3 regions of the Ensifer sp. M14 genome follow, and region 1 is predicted to be linked to each of the others. Evidence: riboswitches for the same ligand, from Rfam matches in the RefSeq annotation. Region 1 holds a riboswitch; each other region holds the start of a gene.

Region 1 (5,654 bases):
ACATCATCACCTGCTGCGGCAGCGAGAGCCCGGCGGTGTGGTTGAGGGCGACATCGCGGCTGTCGGCGACGATGCGGTCGATGAACTTGACCGCCCTGGGCGTCGGCGTCATCGCCTTGTAGCGCTTCTCCAGGGTCTTCTGCAGCGCTTCGGGATGCGCCTGGATCATCTTGTCGAAGATGTTGTCCTGGGCAACGGCGATGACGCCGAGCCGCCAGCCGGTGCAGCCGAAATATTTCGAGTAGGAGTAGACGCCGATGGTGTTGTGCGGCAGGTGCCCGAGCAGCGACTGGAAGCCCGGCACGAAGGTACCGTAGACGTCGTCGGTCAGGATCATCAGATCCGGCCGCTTGGTGTTGACGAAGCTGACCAGGCGCCCGATCGTATCGGGGTCGAGCGCGACGGCGGAGGGGTTGCCCGGGTTCACCAGGAACAGCGCCTTCACTTTCGGATCTTCCAACGCCTTGATGTCTTCCTCGGTGAACTGGAAACGGTCTTCCTGCTCGGCGCTGATGTGGATTGTCTTGAGGTCGTAATCCTCCAGCTCCGGCATCTCGAGATAGGGCGTGAAGATCGGCGTCCCCAGAGCGATCGTATCGCCCGCATTGAGCAGTCGGGCATTCTTCAACGCCTTGAAGATGTAGCACATGGCAGCGGTGCCGCCCTCGACCGGGTAGAGGTCGAACTTCGCGTCGGGCCGGAAGCCCGCGCACATCGCCCACATCAGGTATTCGTGGGTGATGATCTCGTTGTGGTGCAGCGCACGGTCGGGAACCGGATAGTTGTCGCCGATGATGGAATCGGTGAGCTCGTGCACGAAGGCGTCCGGCTCGAATTTGAAGGAGCGAATGGCGTATTCGACGGCATCGGAAAGCGTCTGTGCCGGAAGGGCGCCATCCTCCTCTTCGTCCCAGTCGACCGCCGCCTGGATCTGTTTCTTTGCCCACTTCTGGAACCGGGCATAGGCGCCGTCGCGCGCCGGCATGCCGGTTACCCCGGCTGCCGGGTCGAAGTAGGTACGCTTGGCCTCGGTCACGGCGAACAGGCCCAGCAGGAAGAACGCTTCGCGAGCGCGCGTTGCGGTCCAGTTCGGATTGCCTCGGCCCGCATTGAGGAATGCCTTGGCGGATTTTTCGGCATTCACCTTGGCGAGCTTGATCAATTCGTCCTTGATTTCGAACGGGCTGAGATCGGAGAGGCTGTCGTAGAAATTTCTGTCCAACATGAATCACACTCCCAATGAACGAAGGTCTCTGTTTCTAGGAACGATTTCCTTGGCTTACGGCCCGCCTGAGGGTGCCAGCATGATGACGATGACGAGGCCGAAGATCGTCAAAAGCGTATTTCCGATGGCATAGGGCATGCCGTAGCCAAGCGCCGGCACCTTGCTCTTGGCCGCTTCCTGGATCATGCCCAGCGCCGCGGTCGTCGTGCGCACGCCGGCGCAGGCGCCAAAAAGAATCGCGGGGTGAAAACGGAAGACATAGTGGCCGATCAGGACCGAGGCGATCATCGGCACGGAGGTCGCGACGATCCCCCAAATCAACAGCGAGATGCCGACCTCCTGCAGGCCGGCGACAAAGCCGGGGCCGGCGCCGATGCCGACGACGGCGATGAAGATGTTCAGGCCCAGCGTATTCATCAGCCAGAGTGCCGGCGCCGGGATCGTGCCGAAGGCGGGGTAGGTGGAGCGAAGCCAGCCGAGGACGAGACCGGCGAGAAGCGCGCCGCCGGAGGTGGACAGGCCGATCGGTATGCCGCCGATGGTCAACGTCAAGGCACCGACCATCGCGCCGGCGAAGAGCCCCCAGCCGAGAAAGGCAATGTCGGTGGTTTCAACAGGGCGATCGGCAAAGCCGAGTGCCTTGATCGCCGCTTCGACGTGTCGCTTGGCGCCGCCGATCGTGACGATATCGCCGCGCTCGACCGTCGTGCCGGGCAGGACCGGGATCTCGACCAGCGAGCGCACGATCTTGCGGGCATAGACGCCACGCGCCCAATCTTCGTTGCTGACATCGGCAAGTGTCCTGCCGGCGAGCGCCTTGTTGGTCACGTAGACGTCAAGGATCTCGGCTTCGGCGTTCAGCAATTCCTTGTCTTCGACCTCGACGAGCTTGGAATCCAGGTGCTCGACGAGCAAGGCGCGTCTGCCTGAGAAGGCGACGATGTCGCCTGGCTGCAGCACTGTGTTGCCATCCGCCTCGATGATCTGGGTGCCGCGACGCAACCGTTCGACGAAGACTCGGATGCCGGGCAGCAGATTCCTGACCGGCGTGCCGGTGAGCCCGCTCGCCTCGTCGATACGATAGGCCCTGAGGCCGAAATCGTGGTAGGCGCGGGTGATCCCGGGTTCGGTACTGACCGTGCCGCCGCCGAGCTTTGCCTCATATTCCCTGCAGGCGGCCGGCAGATCGATGCCGAGAAGCCTGGGCCCGAGCTGCGCCAGGATGATCGCCGAGCCGATGGTGCCCCAGATATAGGTCACGGCATAGGCGATCGGAATCTGGTCGGTGTAGGTCTTGGCCTGCTCCGGGGTCATGCCCATCGCGTTGATCTGGTCGCTGGCAACGCCGATGGCCGCCGAGATCGTCTGTGACCCGGCATACATGCCGGCGCCATAACCAAGCGGCAGCCCGGCGACGAGCGCGCACAGATACGGGACGATCAGGCACAGCACCAGGACCGACAGGGCAAAGAGGATCTGCTTGGGCCCATCCGTGCTGAGGCCGCGCACGAACTGGGGACCGACGCCGTAACCGACGGCAAACAGGAAGATCAGAAACAAAGTCGACTTCAGATCGCCTGAAACCTGGATGCCCAACTGGCCGATGACGACGCCCGCGAGAAGCGTGGCGGTGACGTTTCCAAGGTTGAAGCCGGCGATCTTGATCGGGCCGATCAGGAAACCGATGCCGAGGGCCAGAAAGACGGCGACAGGAGGATAGGTTCGCAGCGTCTCAACGAAAAAATCTATTGGATTCACTATGATCCCCTTCAGAAAGCTGATTTGCCATGACTGACGTTCGGGACTTGCGCGGGCAGGCCGGATACTCCGCCGCATGGAAATTTCTGTCGCAGGCACCCGAAATGTGGGCGAGATCGATGTAAGTCGGTGCGCATCGGCTGAACGGCGCGATTGCTTCGTCAGAAAGCACATCACTGATTGTGGCTGCCTTCAAGTACGTAACAGTAACGGATGAGGTTACCGGCGGGCGGCAGGGCCCGCCGGCTCGTGGGACGAGGCATGGGAGGGGCTGGGTGGCCGACGCTGTCAGCGATCGTTCAGGTCAGCAGTTCCAAAAGCAACCGCGGTGAGTTGGCACGGAATGCGCCGGCAACGAAGCCGACGAAGCCAAGTGCAATCGCGCCCACCAATCCGTGCCGTTGCCAGCCGTAGAATGCGCCGAAGGCGGTTCCGCCAAGGACGGTCGAAACAACCCAGGCACATTTCACCACGGTCGCAAACAGCCTGCGCATCGTTTTCCCTGTCGGCGTTCGGGTCGGGTGTCCGCCAAAAGCGCATTTCTCTACGTTGGAGGTAATAGCGCACACGGGTCTTTGCCAGCCATCTTCCTGATCATTGCGCTCGAGCGTTGTGCGCGGTCAGTCGTGGCGTTGCCGGCCATGATACATAACGGCCTGTGCACGGATATTTTCGCTTGCGATCCGTAATGGTATTACATAACTAACCCTCATGAAAATATGCCGCATGTTGATAGGCCATGGCCGACCTCTTCCGCCGGTTGTCACCTCCGTCGAAGTGTGCGACGAAGGCTTTGATGGTGCTGCGAGCGCGATAATGCGCAAGCGGCTGAAAAGGGAACACGGAGCGGACGACCCAAATGGGGCCGAAACCGTGGCTGCCCCCGCAACTGTGAGCGGAAAGCGCATTCACACCCTGTCACTGGCGATCTGCCGGGAAGACGTGGATGCGCAACGACCCGCGAGCCAGGAGACCTGCCATCGAACCGATCAACCACAACGGACGGGGTGTTCCGATGGAAAAGAACTGGTTTTTGCGCGACGGTCATCCGTCATCACATCGCTTTGCCACATTCTCTCCGGCCCAATCCGGCGGAGAAGAGACATGGCCAATCCGGTTTCCCGACAGCACAAGATAACGGTCTGCACCGATTGCCGTTTTACCGGCGGCCCGTGCCGTCCGGGAGCGGATCTGATCCAGCGGCTGAACCGCAGCATCGCGGCCCTCGGCGCGCCGCTCGACCGGGATTTCTCCATCGCCGGCACGGTCTGCATGGCGGCCTGCACCAGGCCTTGCACCATCGCTTTCCAGGCAACCGGAAAGGCGACCTATCTCTTCGGCGATATTTCGCCTGAGGAAGACATCGACGATCTCGTCTCCTTTGCGACGACCTATGCCGAAAGAGGCGACGGCATGACGCGGGCGGCCGAGCGGCCGCGCGGGCTGAGCGCCAAGACGCTGGCGCGCATTCCGGCAGCGCTGCTCGTCTCCGAAGACATCGGCGGGCATTTCCAATGAGCTGCACCGCGACAGGGGCCGGCCTTCGTGTCCGCGCCCTGGACTGGGGACCGCGCCCGGATCTGCGGCTGGTTCGCGAGGTCGACTTCGCCATTGCGCCCGGTAGCAGGCTTGCCATTCTCGGCCCGAACGGTGCCGGCAAGACATCGCTGCTGCGCTGCCTCTATCGCTCCGCCCAGCCGACGGCGGGCACGATCGAGGTCGATGGGGTCGATATCTGGGCGATGACGGCGCGCGAGGCGGCCAGGATCATTGCCGTCGTGCTGCAGGAGATGCCCAGCGATTTTCCCTTCAGCGTGCGCGACGTGGTGATGATGGGCCGCATTCCAAGGCGCGAGGGCATGAGTGGCTGGACCGCGAGGGATCGCGAAACCGTGGCGCATGCGCTCGAGCATCTCGATCTCACTCATCTTGCCGGGCGGCAGTTCTCCACGCTGTCAGGCGGCGAGAAGCAGCGGGTGCTGATTGCCCGGGCGCTCGCGCAGCAGCCGCGCATCATCATCCTGGACGAGCCGACCAACCATCTCGATATCCGTCACCAGCTCGAAATCCTCGATTTGCTGCAGACGCTGCAACTGACGATCGTCGCCACGCTGCACGACATCAACCTGGCGGCCGAGTTCGCCACCGATGTGGCGATCCTGACGGAGGGCCGCATGACGGCCTTCGGTCCGCCCGAAGAGGTGCTCAATCCGCAGGCGCTTTCCGCCGCCTTCGGCGTTACCGCCACGGCCCACAACAATGCCGTTTCCAGCGGCGCACGTTTTTCCTTTTCACTCGCTCGACAGGACCTGATTTCATGAAGACCTTCATTGCCCATTCCGCCTTTGCCCTCATGGTTCTGGCGGCAACGCCGGCGCTTGCCTATCCCGTCACCGTCAAGAGCTGCAACCGCGACGTGACCTTCGATGCAGCACCCAGGCGCGCCGTCTCCAACGACGTCAATCTCACCGAAATGATGCTGGCCCTGAAGCTGCAGGACCGCATGGTCGGCTATACCGGCGTCTCCGGCTGGAAGACGCTGGATGAAAAGCTGCGCGAAGGCGTCCAGGCGCTGCCGGAGCTTTCGGAAAAGTATCCGACCAAGGAAGTGCTGCTCAATGCCGACGCCGACTTCTATTTCGCCGGCTGGAACTACGGCATGAAGGTGGGC
Region 2 (5,654 bases), on a different contig from region 1:
CTTTTTGAAGCCCGGAGCTACGGATGGTTCACGGCCACAGATGCTCGCGAACATCACGCTCGTCGCGCTCGAGCTGGCTGATAAGGTCCTGTCGAGTATCCTGGCGGCCCCATTCCTCGAAATGCACGAGGGATCCAATCGGAAGACGCTCGCGCCAGCTGGCCTTTTCCAACTCGGGACGCTCGTGATAGCCTTTGACCTGTCCGACGCAGAGATAGGCAATCGGCACAATACGCTTCGGAATTTTCAGAATGCGCTGGACCGTCCCGTTGTCGAAAATGCTCACCCATCCAACGCCCAGTCCTTCGGCGCGGGCGGCGAGCCACAGGTTCTGGACGGCGCACGCGGTGCTGTAGAGATCCATCGCCCGAATGTGCGTGCGTCCGATCACAGCAGGGCCTGCCCGGTCGCGGTCGCAGTCGATACAGATGTTGACAGGTGCCTCCATTATCCCTTCGAGTTTTAGGGCTCGATACGTGCTTCGGAGTGGATCGGGGAACACGAGTTCCGCTTCTGCACGTGCTTTCAGGAACGCTTCATGGACTTGCCCGCGCGTATCTATGTCCCGAGTTATGGTGAACACTCCCGGAAGGGCCGGGCTTCCCGTCCACCGATGGCCACGGCCTTCGGCAGGAGGAATGCGTTTGTCACTAGGCGGCAAGTGCCGCAGGTTCGCTCTCTGATTTGGGCCTGAGGAACAGGTAGCGCCCGATCATTTCCGCCGCATGCAGGTCGGCATCCCATAAGCGGCCGTCGAATTCCGCCTTGAACACCAATCCACGACGTTGCGCCTTGTCGACCGTTCCGGTTCTCCAGTCCGTGCTACTGGTGTAGAAACTCGGCACTTTTACCGAGGCAATGCCTCTCCATTTCAGCGTGTTCTCGGATCGAAGGATATACTGCCCCTTCGCGCCGTTGTTGATCATCTTGTTGAACGTCCGCCCCTTGTAGGCGGGATCGTCCGTGGGCACCGCAACGATGTCGAGGTCTTCGGTGACCACCACCGCGCCGTATTTCTCGGCAAGGTCTGCCTTTCGCTGCGCCACATGGCCGAACCAGGATTTCTTCAGTCCTGCCACTGCTCGGTAGACGGCAAGACGTGCCTGCTTGAGCCATCCGACTGCGGCCATCAGCCGGAAGAACCGGCCATGCATTGCCATGTAGCGAGGGTGGCTCGGCATGGCTGCGATCTCGGGGACGAGTGCTGCCGCCTCGGCGTCCGCTACGCGATTGAGCTCGGCACGGATGCGGTCGAGACGATTGTAGAGACGGTCGATCTCGGAGCGAAGTCCATCGATCTTCGTCGCCTGTGCGGCGATGCGCCCAAGGAAATCGCTGCCATCGAACTGCACGTAATCCAGGACTTCGACGTCATCCTCGGAAACGTGGGTCTCCAGGAACATTCTTGCCTGCTCTTTGGTCAGCTTCTTGCCATCACCGCCGTTATGACCGGCGACGCGGGCCAGCGCGCCTACACCGATCGGCGACCGGCTACGCAACACGACGATGCTGGAGGTATTGATAAACCCGAAGTCCTCGGCCACGACCGTCCGGCACCCTTGAGCGGAGGGGAGTGTCGGTGGTCGCGTCACGATCATCTTCACCTGCGCCTTCACCGGGCCGAGTTCGAGCACCAATGACGCGACATGCACGTCATCGCTTCCATGCTTCACATGCTTGGCTTTGATCGAACGCGATAGCCGCATTGGTAACGTGATGCCGCCTCCTCTCGGCGACACCGAGGTCAACGGCAAATCAATGGTCGTGGAAGCTTTAGTTTCCAGAGCGCTGCCGAGTGCTCCAAGCGTATCGGCGAGCGCCGCCTTTCCGCCGCGCAGACAGCGATAATCCAGGTGCAGCTGGATGATGGCGTCATCCTTCCAGACGGGTCGCTGGAAGCGGTTCCGCACCGTTCTTGCCATGGCGCGCAACACATCGGCATGATGCGCTGGCAGCCCACAGTCGCCGCTTTCAAGGTTGCGGAAGAGCTGGAGTGTCGAGAAGAAGTCGAGCTTTCCGACGAGGTCTGCCAATTCCTTGACATCTTGCGCCGTCAACGTCCGCGAGTACTCCTCCGGTAGATTGACCACGCCCTTCGTGCCGTCCTGCATCACGATGTCCCCGAACACGGCAATGTTTCTGAACGCGCCGAACAGGTTGCGCTGCCCGCGTTTCCATTGTTCGAGAACCGCCGATTTTGCGATCAACCTGGCTTTCTCACCCCAGACGCTGTTCAGTCCTTGGACGCATCGGATTGTACCCTTAGCATCACCGCGTCGATGTCTTTGCCAGACGGCATTGGCCTGAGAATATCAGATGGCCAGATGGCGGCGGCCATCTTGTCGAGAACAACGATAATTCTGGACCTTAGATCTGCAAGTTCGCCTGACATGGCAAGTCTGCCGAGATCGGCCATCCTCTTCATGAGCTCTTTGTCTTTGCCCTTGCCATACGCCATGTTGCTTTACGCCGACATGGTTCGCAGGCGGCCCGGATCCATGCGGAAAGCCGGGGCAGACAGGTGGCTCGTGCCTTGAAGTATCGGAATTGTTCGCAAGAGGAAGCATGCCGGAGGAATGCTTCAATGGGACTTCGAAAACAAAGGCCTCGTCAATAGCCGGCAGAACGGCGCTTGCTGGCGAACCGCTATAGCAACCATCCGCACGTTCGGGATTACCGCGGTCCATTGATTGACTAGCTGGCGGATTGCTCCGCTTCAAGCAGACCTGGCCGCTTTCCTCCAAGCCGTGAACGACCGGGTTTCCTCGCGGGCTTTGATGAAACTCCAAGGTTGCATGAATCCGACAGATGGTGCGTGATGCGCAGCGAGGAGGATACGGCTTAACTGCTCGTCCGAAACCGGATCCGGAAGGAACTCGCCTCTGGTATCCCTTCTTGTGAAGATGGCTCGATATAAACCCGCACGCTCGGCCGAATGCAGAGGCTGTGCGGTCAAAAGATCTGTATGGTCAATTGTTTCCCCTTAATGGATGCGGACCCGTCTCGCTGTCCTTTCGGACGGGTCATCTTTCACAGGCCGGTCTTCTGACTTAGGTTCACCCTGAAAGGACACCTTCCCAGCGATCGCCAGTGGCATCCGTCCTTCCAGTCCCCACCACAGCGCTGGGCGCGTTGCAGATTTGCACTGCATTCCCGATTCTCCCGTGCAGATCCAAACCAGCCCGGGCACCTATGAAGTGATCTCTGTTACCACGCGGGCACTGCCGTACCAATGACCGCCTGGGATGTATTAGAAGCCGCGGCGTCATTATCTGACTTAGTGTTTGCTCTGGCACAAACTGGCGGCGATGGGACCGTGATTTCGCCACCGTGACGACGGTTCTTTGGCACGACGAACGCCACGGTAAACTCGATCCGACTCACGAGACCACGGCGAGCTTGTTTCAATGCACTCGACACCCGCCTCGCTTCGCCCGTTACTGGAAAACCTCCCGGTCGTCCGCTTTGGCAGCTAACAGCGTCTCCATCAAGAGGCTCTCAGCGTGAATATGCCGGCGGAGCGCTTCCTGAAAGCCGTGCAGCAGGCGGGCGATGTTGTCAGGCCGGAGATCGCATTGGCCATCAGCCAACCCTCGCAAGACGAGGGAGATTTCCTCTGCCGTCAACAAATCGCATCGATGGTCGGCCTTCAGCCTTCCGATCGCCTGCGCGGCAAACACGGAGCCCGCGTTACGGTTGAAATCGGGAAAGAGGACCTTTTCCTCAATATTATGAGCCTCTCGAAGAACGGCTGGGATCGCCTCCGCTAGATTGGGATCCACGGGCTCGCTGGCGCTCGTTTCGATGTCTGCTGCAACTTCTTCAAGCCGAAGACAAATTGCGAGCAGATCGCGGTGGAGGGTCTCCAGACGGCTGATCTCTGCCGCATTAAGTGGACTCGCCGGTGTGTTCATCTCAAGCTCCTTGGTGGCGATCCCCGAACCCGCGACGCGTTGATTCGAAGTGCGGGTGCCATCCATCCGCTACGAACCATTATGCGCGACCTAGTCGCTCGGATAACCGATCCCTTCTGTTATCGTTCGGCAATATAGGCTTCAGTCACGTAGGTCCTTGCGGTTTCGCAAAGACTGTCCCGCTTTCTCGGCTATCCACAAGGGAGGTCTGTAACGGAAAAGACCTGACCGCATGGAGATCGGCACGAAATCGCCGTGTGGAGCGATGCGCGGCGAACTCGTTCGCTACGCATTGATTTGACTTATAGGCCATTTCCCGAAAAACCCGAACGCCATCGAAAACTCCGATACGTATTGGTTCTTGGAGCGTGAATATGAAGATTGCTATTGTCACCATATCAGACCGCGCAAGCCATGGAGATTACGAGGACCTGAGCGGCCCAGCCATTGAGAGGTGGCTTGCAGAGGTGGTTACGTCACCCTGTTCCATCTTGAGGCGCGTGATCGCCGACGGATTTGCGTCCGTACGAGACACGCTGATTGCGCTCAGTGACAATAATGGAGCCGATCTCATCCTTACCACGGGTGGTACCGGTCCCGCTCCGCGAGACCAGACGCCTGAGGCGATGCGCGAGGTTCTGTCAAAGGAACTGCCCGGATTTGGCGAGCAGCTTCGGAGTGCCAGCCTCCAGCAGACGCCGACAGCAATCCTGTCGCGCCAGACGGCCGGCACCCGGGGCAAAACGCTGATTATTAACCTACCTGGCAGGCCGAGCTCTATTCGTTTCAGCCTAGACACGATCTTCGCGGCGGTGCCTTACTGCCTCGATCTGATCGGCGCGGGCCGGGTCGAAACGGATCCTGCCAGGATCAAGGCCTTTCGACCCGATGTGTGAGCAGCCTCTCGTTTAGTCTATATTTCCGCTCACGCGCGGAGTTTCTTTAGGATGAGCGGAGTGTGAATGACTGATCGTGAAGACTATAGGCCAGCCAAAGCCGCTTCGACCCGCTCCTTGGCTTTTTTCGGCATTTTCGCCGATTTTATTTTGTCAAGATTGCTGGGGCCGGGGCCAACAACGATGAGGGAAACCATACCCATGCTGAAATGCGGGGTGCATTTGATAAGGTAGGCACCTGGCGCCCTGACCGTCATCTTGACTGCTTCGTTGATCTTGCCCTTGAACGGTTCCGCGCCCTCCGGGATCAGATCCTTGACCGTTTCGGCATTGTGGCCCTTGTCTACAACAACGAACGAAACTGTATCCCCGGGCTCCGCTTTGACAAGCATCGGCTCGAAAACCATTGCGCCGCCCGTCCCCTTATTGAGCATTTTTACTTCGTGGTCCGCAGCCCACGCCGAAACACCGAATGCTGCAGCCATCGTGGCCGGCAATACCAACTTAACAACGCGTAACATGTCAGATCTCCTCAACTTGAACCCGGCGGCCTCGTTCCGCCGTGACCGCTAAACTTCGGCAATCAGAGATAGTTCCATCCTGATGTGGTATCTGACTGCGACAGTACGGGCTAACATAGTGTAGCTATGGGGTTGAGGAGAAAAGGGGCGAAATCCTTCAGCTTGCGCCTCGACCCCGCAAACTGTGCAGTAAGTGGACCAGCTCGCTCGCGAATATCTGCATACGCTTGCGGACATCGTCTTCCGTCGAACGCTCAGCCAGATCCAAATAGCAGTCGAGAAGTAGCTCGCACAAGGGAAGAGGGCTATCCAACGCTGCCTGA
Region 3 (5,654 bases), 470 kb from region 1:
GCGGCTTTTACTATCACTTTCTCCACATGAAGACCGGTGAGCGGGTATGGCAGTCAGAGCTTTCGACCGTCGATACCGCGCTGTTGATTGCCGGCGTGTTGACGGCTGCTGCCTATTTCACCGGCGAGGATGCGACGGAGACGGAGATCCAGGTGCTGTCGGAAAAGCTCTATGCCCAGGTGGACTGGCACTGGGCGCTTGGCCGCGGCGAGACATTGACGATGGGCTGGCGGCCGCCGGGGCGATTTCTGAAATATCGCTGGCAAGGCTATAGCGAGGCGCTTCTGCTCTATGTCCTGGCGCTCGGCGCGCCGCATCATGCGATCGGGCCGGAGCATTACCGCGTCTTCACAGCCGCCTATGACTGGACGACGGTCGACGGTGCGCCGCACCTGCGGGCCGGCCCGCTGTTCATCCATCTCTTTCCGCAGGCCTGGCTCGACCTTCGCGGTCTTCGCGATCCGCCGATGCGCGACAAGGCGACGGATTATTCTGAAAACACCTGCCGGGCGATCGACCTGCAGCGCCAGTATGCCGAAGACAATCCCCGAGGTTTCGCTGGCTATGACAGGGATGGATGGGGCCTCAGTGCCTGTGACGGACCGAAGGGGCGGCAGCGGCTTGTCGATGGGCGTTGGCAGCGGATGCTCGGTTATGCCGCCCGCGGTGCGCCCGGTGGACCAGACGATGGCACGCTTGCGCCCTGGGCACCAGTTGCCTGCCTGCCATTCGACGCGGATGCTTCGCAGTCGGCATTGGCCGCGTTCGAAAACCGCTATCCCGACCTCCTGTGCGAGGGCCGCTTTCCCGGCGGGTTCAACCCAAGCCTGCGAGGCTCAGGCCCTGACGGCTGGGTCGACGACCGCGTGGTCGGGCTTGACCAGGGGCTCGTCGTGATGATGATCGAGAACGCCAGAAGCGGTTTTGTCTGGCGGCTGACGCGCGACATTCCGGCCATCCGGCGCGGACTGGAGCGGGCGGATTTTCGCGGTGGCTGGCTTGCGACCAGGGGGATGGCATGAGCTTTGCTCACGAGCGACAAGGCGATCGCCCAGCGGAGGAGGCCATGGACGAGGCGCTGCGCCAGAGCGTTCGTGGCGTGCTCGCGCGCCTGCAACTGCGCTTTCCCGAAGTGGGCTTTTCGCTTGACGATGCCGGCGACGGCTGTCTTTCCGAGGCGCAGTTCTGGGCCGAAGACGGTGCGGGCCTCGACGCCGGGCTTGCCTATCAGGATTGTTTTGCCGCCGGTATGGACGACAAGATTCGCGCCGCTCATCTGATCGCCTTCTACGGCAACCAGCTCGCTCTGGCGCTCGGCAGCCTCTACCTCGGTGCGGGCATCGTGGCGGGTGTTCGCGGCCTTCGCTTCGAAGAATTTTCGCGCGCCTATGGTGAGCGGCTGGTGGCGGCCAAACGGTTTCATTTCAGTCTTGCCTTGCCCGCAGTCAGCGATGATGCCCCAGGCGATACGGATGCCTTCGGTGAAACCTTCGCAGCACATCTGGCGCCAGTCATCGCCATGCTGAAGCATCGCGCCGGTCTTTCCTCCGGGGCGCAATGGCGGCTTGCGGCGGATTCGCTGGCCGGCGGTTTCCTGGAGATTGGCCGCGCGCTCGGCGATGAAGAGGATGCGATGTCCAAGGCGCTGGCGATCGTCAAGCGCGAAGGCACGCCTCTCTTTTCCGGCAAGCTCCGTTACGAGACCATCGAGATCGACGGCCACCCGCCGCTGTCGCGGGTCTACCGGCTGCGCGGCGGTTGCTGTCTCTATTATCGAACCGAAGGTGGCAGCTTCTGCGACAGCTGCGTGCTGCAGGCGCCGGAGGAGCGTCGAGAACGCTTGCAGGCGCATCTGCTGGCATCGCAGACCGGCTGAGCATCTGAAACGACAGAGCCCCTGATATCGGCGATATCAGGGGCTCCTTTTGTCACGGTGGCCGGTCGGCTTATGCCTTGGCGAAGCGATCGTTGATGAAGCCCGAGACGACGCCGAGGACGATCCAGAAGGCGAGCGTGGTGGCGAGCGCTGCCACGGCAAACTCGGCACCGAGCACGGCCGGAACGTTGCTGGAAATATCCGACGGCTGCGGGGCGCCATAGACGTGGGGTGCCGCGATCAGCACGAGGCCGATGATCTTGGCGACGATTTCTTCGCGCAGAACCAGCAGATAGAGGCCGACGGCCGAAAGCGCCACCGTTGCCAGCCACCAGACCTGGCGGTCGCCGAGTTCGGCGGCCGGGAAGCCCGGCAGTTCCGGCGGCAGGCCGATGGCCGGCAGCATGTGCACGGCGAGCCAGCCGCAGGCACCCCAGAGCGCGCCGTTTCTAAGCGTGATCGGGTAGCCGATGACGAGGCTGACACCGGCCAGCAGCAGCGCGAAGCCGGAGCCGGTCACCAGATTGGCGATCAGCGTTCCGGAAAAGCGGCTCATGCCGAACATGATGCCGCCTTCCTCGTGTTCGCCCTCATGGGCGTAGGCGGGGGTGATCGGCGACAGCGCGTCGAGCAGGGTGCCGATCGGCGAGACCGCCTTCAGCGACGAGTGCTGGTCGTGGCTTGCGGCGGCCGGATCGACGGTTCCCGGCTGGGCGGCGGGCTGTTCGCCGGCTGCCGGTGCCTCGCCTTCGAATTCTTCCGCGTGCAGGATCAACGGTACGACGCGCAGTTCCTGGGCGCCGGTCATGAAGACACCGGCAATTAATCCAGCCACGATCGCGGCCAGAAGCGTTCTGACAATCATTTTCGATATCCCTCGATATCGGCGCGCCATGCATCTTGCAGGCAGCGCCGTGTCCCATTGGCAATTCCGCGAACGGCTCCTGCCGGCAGATCTTTGGTCTGCATCAGACGCAAGCAAACGCGTCCGGCTGTTCGCCGGAAGCGTTTTTGTCCGCAGCTATGTCGATGCGGAACGCATGTCGCGTCCCTCCGCATCGCTTAGTGGCAGGGGAAGCCGTAGGAGTGGCGGGTGTCGTGCGCGGTGTCGTGCAGCACGGCCGAATTCGCGAGGCCCGCGCCGAAGACGAGGAAGCCGCCGATGAGCAGCGCGATGATACCTGCGGTCAGACGATCGCTGAGGGAGAGCGGAATGCTCGAAACTGTAGACGTAGCCATGACAACCTCCGTGATGGCATCGGGAAATATCCCGGTTTGGGCCCTATGCCCGCATCGACTGGCAGGTTTCCTGGCTCAGGACGTCGGGTGAGATCACCCTGGATTTGCCTCGCCTTCCCAGAGCCAAGGTCCGCCCTCTCGCGGTCCCGTCTCCAGTGGCTTCTTCCGGATCGCTCCGGAACGGCGCATTCACGTCGCTCTACAGTCGCGGGGTCGGCCGTGATTTGAATGCCCAGCATGGGTCCATCCGTCACGTTCCCGTTTACTCCCGAAACGCGTTCGCGTTGCGGGAACCAATCGATCCCACGATGATTAGGATCGCACCCCGGAGATGTCAATTAAACTTGCGCCGCCGCCCGGCCCATCCGCGACAAAATCCCGAAGGATCATGCGTTTGTAGGCCTCGACGATCTGGTCGCCCTCCGCGCGCTCGACCGAGACTGCAAGCCGCATGGTGCAATCGCCGAGATGCATGATCAGGAAGGCGGCGCTGTCGATCGCTTCGCGCGGCGTGCCGGGCGCAAACCGCGCCCAGACATCGGCGAGGAGCCGGCCGCCAATGCGACTTTGCTGGAGGTCGATCTCGCGCAGCGCCTTGTCGGCCTGCATCGCCGACCAGATGTCGCGCATGACGGGCTCGGCGAGGAACATGTCGTAGTAGATGTCGAACAGCACGGCGAAGGCGTCACGCAGTTCCGCGAGCGACGTCACCTTGGCAAGCTCGGCCGCGATGCATTCGCTGCAGACCGCATTGTAGCGCTCCGCCAGCGTGCGCACGATCGCTGCCTTGTCGGGAAAGTACTGGTAGAGCGATCCGATCGATATTCCAGCCTTTTCAGCGACTTCGCTCATGCGCATCGCGTCGCTGCCCTTTTCCTGGATGATCGCCGTCGCACAGGCAAGGATCTGCTCGACGCGCTCGCGGCTGCGCTTTTGGCTGGGTGTGCGGCGCAGCGCGGTCTCGTCGTCGGCGGAAGCCGCGGCTGGGCTTATCTCTTGTTTCATGAGGGATGCTCACATTTTGACTTGACTCCTAAAATACGAGGATTTATCACATTTGCAAATGTGAGAGATACTCATGTTTGTGGATCAACCTCAGGAGGAAGCGATGACGGACAAACTCACACTGGTTCTGGGCGGTACCGGCAAGACGGGGCGGCGGGTCGCAGCGCGCCTTCAGGAACGCGGCGTTGCCGTGCGCATCGGCGCCCGTTCGGCATCACCATCCTTCGACTGGACCAACGAGGCGACCTGGGCGCCCGCGCTTGAAAATGTCGAGCGCATCTATGTCAGCTATCAACCGGATCTGGCGGTGCCGGGTGCCGTCGAAACCATTCGCAAGTTCTCGAGCCTTGCCGTGCGCTCGGGCATCAAGCGGCTGGTGCTGCTGTCGGGACGCGGAGAGGACGAGGCGGAAGCAGCCGAGCGCGCGCTTCAGGCATCCGGTGCCGAGTGGACGATCATCCGGGCCAGTTGGTTCTTCGAGAATTTCAGCGAGGATTTCCTGGCCGGTGCCGTTGCCAGCGGTTCGGTCTTCCTGCCGCCGGATGAGATCACCGAACCCTTCATCAGCTGCGATGACATTGCCGACGTGGCGGTGGCAGCGCTTCTGGACGAGGGACATGTCGGCAAGGTCTACGAGTTGACCGGCCCGCGACTGATGACGTTTGCTGACGCCGTGGCCGAGATCGCCGTGGCCGCCAACCGCCGGATCCGCTATCAGTCCGTGCCGGTTGCCGACTTCGCCGCGCAGTTGCAGGCCGACGGTTTGCCTGATGACTATGTCGAACTCATCCGTTATCTCTTCACCTCGGTGCTCGACGGGCGCAATTCTGAAGTGACGTCCGATGTCGAGCGCGTGCTTGGGCGCGGGCCGCGCGGCTTCGCCGACTATGCCCGGGAGACCGCTGCAACAGGTGTTTGGAGTCTTGCCGCATGATCGCGCTCATCCCCGCTCTGGCGTTTGCGGCCGCGATCGGTTCCGGCCTGATGGCCGGGCTGTTCTTCATCTTCTCGGTCTGCATCATGCAGGCCTTGGCGCGGTTGCCGGCGGAGCAGGGGATCGCGGCGATGAACGCCATCAACGTGGTAATCCAGAATCCGCTGTTCCTCAGCGCCTTCATGGGCACGGCGCTTCTGGCGCTCGCCCTGGTGGTGCTGGCCTTCCTCTCCGGCGGCAACGGCAGCCTGCTGCTGGCGGTAGGCGGCATCGTCTATGTCGCCGGCGTGCTGATCGTCACCATTGTCTTCAACGTGCCGATGAACGATGCGCTGGGCGCGGCCACGCCCGGGCAGGCGGCGATCGAAATCTGGCAGCAGCGCTACCTGACGGACTGGGTCTGGTGGAACCATGTGCGCACGGTGTCTTCGATCGGCGCGCTGGCCCTGTTCATCCTGGGCTTTGCACGCGCCTGAAGGTGAACGACCGGCGGACCTTCAAAGGTTGCGCCGGTCGTCTTATTTCAGTCGACTAACGAGCCACAGCTGAGATTGGCGATCACGCCGGTCATGGCGCCCGCCCGGTCCGAGGCGACGAAGG

Evidence for each region. A riboswitch is a leader RNA that binds a small molecule or an ion and turns the genes downstream of it on or off. The one in region 1 is predicted to bind cobalamin.
Region 2: linked by a shared signal. The riboswitch ahead of BLJAPNOD_RS23520 (nitroreductase family protein) and the one ahead of BLJAPNOD_RS12060 (DUF1636 domain-containing protein) in region 1 are both predicted to bind cobalamin.
Region 3: linked by a shared signal. The riboswitch ahead of BLJAPNOD_RS09720 (CbtB-domain containing protein) and the one ahead of BLJAPNOD_RS12060 (DUF1636 domain-containing protein) in region 1 are both predicted to bind cobalamin.

Annotation. Positions count from the first base shown of each region.
Region 1 covers NZ_QJNR01000004.1:2,502,182-2,507,835, forward strand. The annotation lists gene BLJAPNOD_RS12045 (bifunctional aspartate transaminase/aspartate 4-decarboxylase) at 1-1,225, opposite strand, end outside; gene aspT (aspartate-alanine antiporter) at 1,280-2,983, opposite strand; gene BLJAPNOD_RS12055 (hypothetical protein) at 3,283-3,477, opposite strand; cobalamin riboswitch at 3,764-3,980, shown strand; gene BLJAPNOD_RS12060 (DUF1636 domain-containing protein) at 4,088-4,501, shown strand; gene BLJAPNOD_RS12065 (ABC transporter ATP-binding protein) at 4,498-5,304, shown strand; gene BLJAPNOD_RS12070 (ABC transporter substrate-binding protein) at 5,301-5,654, shown strand, end outside.
Region 2 covers NZ_QJNR01000007.1:389,151-394,804, forward strand. The annotation lists gene bluB (5,6-dimethylbenzimidazole synthase) at 29-583, opposite strand; gene BLJAPNOD_RS23510 (hypothetical protein) at 651-2,207, opposite strand; gene BLJAPNOD_RS23515 (hypothetical protein) at 2,234-2,458, opposite strand; partial or broken gene BLJAPNOD_RS23520 (nitroreductase family protein) at 2,759-2,974, opposite strand; cobalamin riboswitch at 3,018-3,209, opposite strand; gene BLJAPNOD_RS23525 (hemerythrin domain-containing protein) at 3,438-3,914, opposite strand; gene mog (molybdopterin adenylyltransferase) at 4,289-4,810, shown strand; gene BLJAPNOD_RS23535 (pseudoazurin) at 4,894-5,331, opposite strand; gene BLJAPNOD_RS23540 (ferritin family protein) at 5,489-5,654, opposite strand, start outside.
Region 3 covers NZ_QJNR01000004.1:2,035,418-2,041,071, forward strand. The annotation lists gene BLJAPNOD_RS09705 (glucoamylase family protein) at 1-1,022, shown strand, start outside; gene BLJAPNOD_RS09710 ((2Fe-2S)-binding protein) at 1,019-1,876, shown strand; gene BLJAPNOD_RS09715 (CbtA family protein) at 1,947-2,741, opposite strand; gene BLJAPNOD_RS09720 (CbtB-domain containing protein) at 2,939-3,115, opposite strand; cobalamin riboswitch at 3,158-3,428, opposite strand; gene BLJAPNOD_RS09725 (TetR/AcrR family transcriptional regulator) at 3,428-4,120, opposite strand; gene BLJAPNOD_RS09730 (NAD(P)H-binding protein) at 4,224-5,054, shown strand; gene BLJAPNOD_RS09735 (anthrone oxygenase family protein) at 5,051-5,530, shown strand; gene BLJAPNOD_RS09740 (SDR family oxidoreductase) at 5,578-5,654, opposite strand, start outside.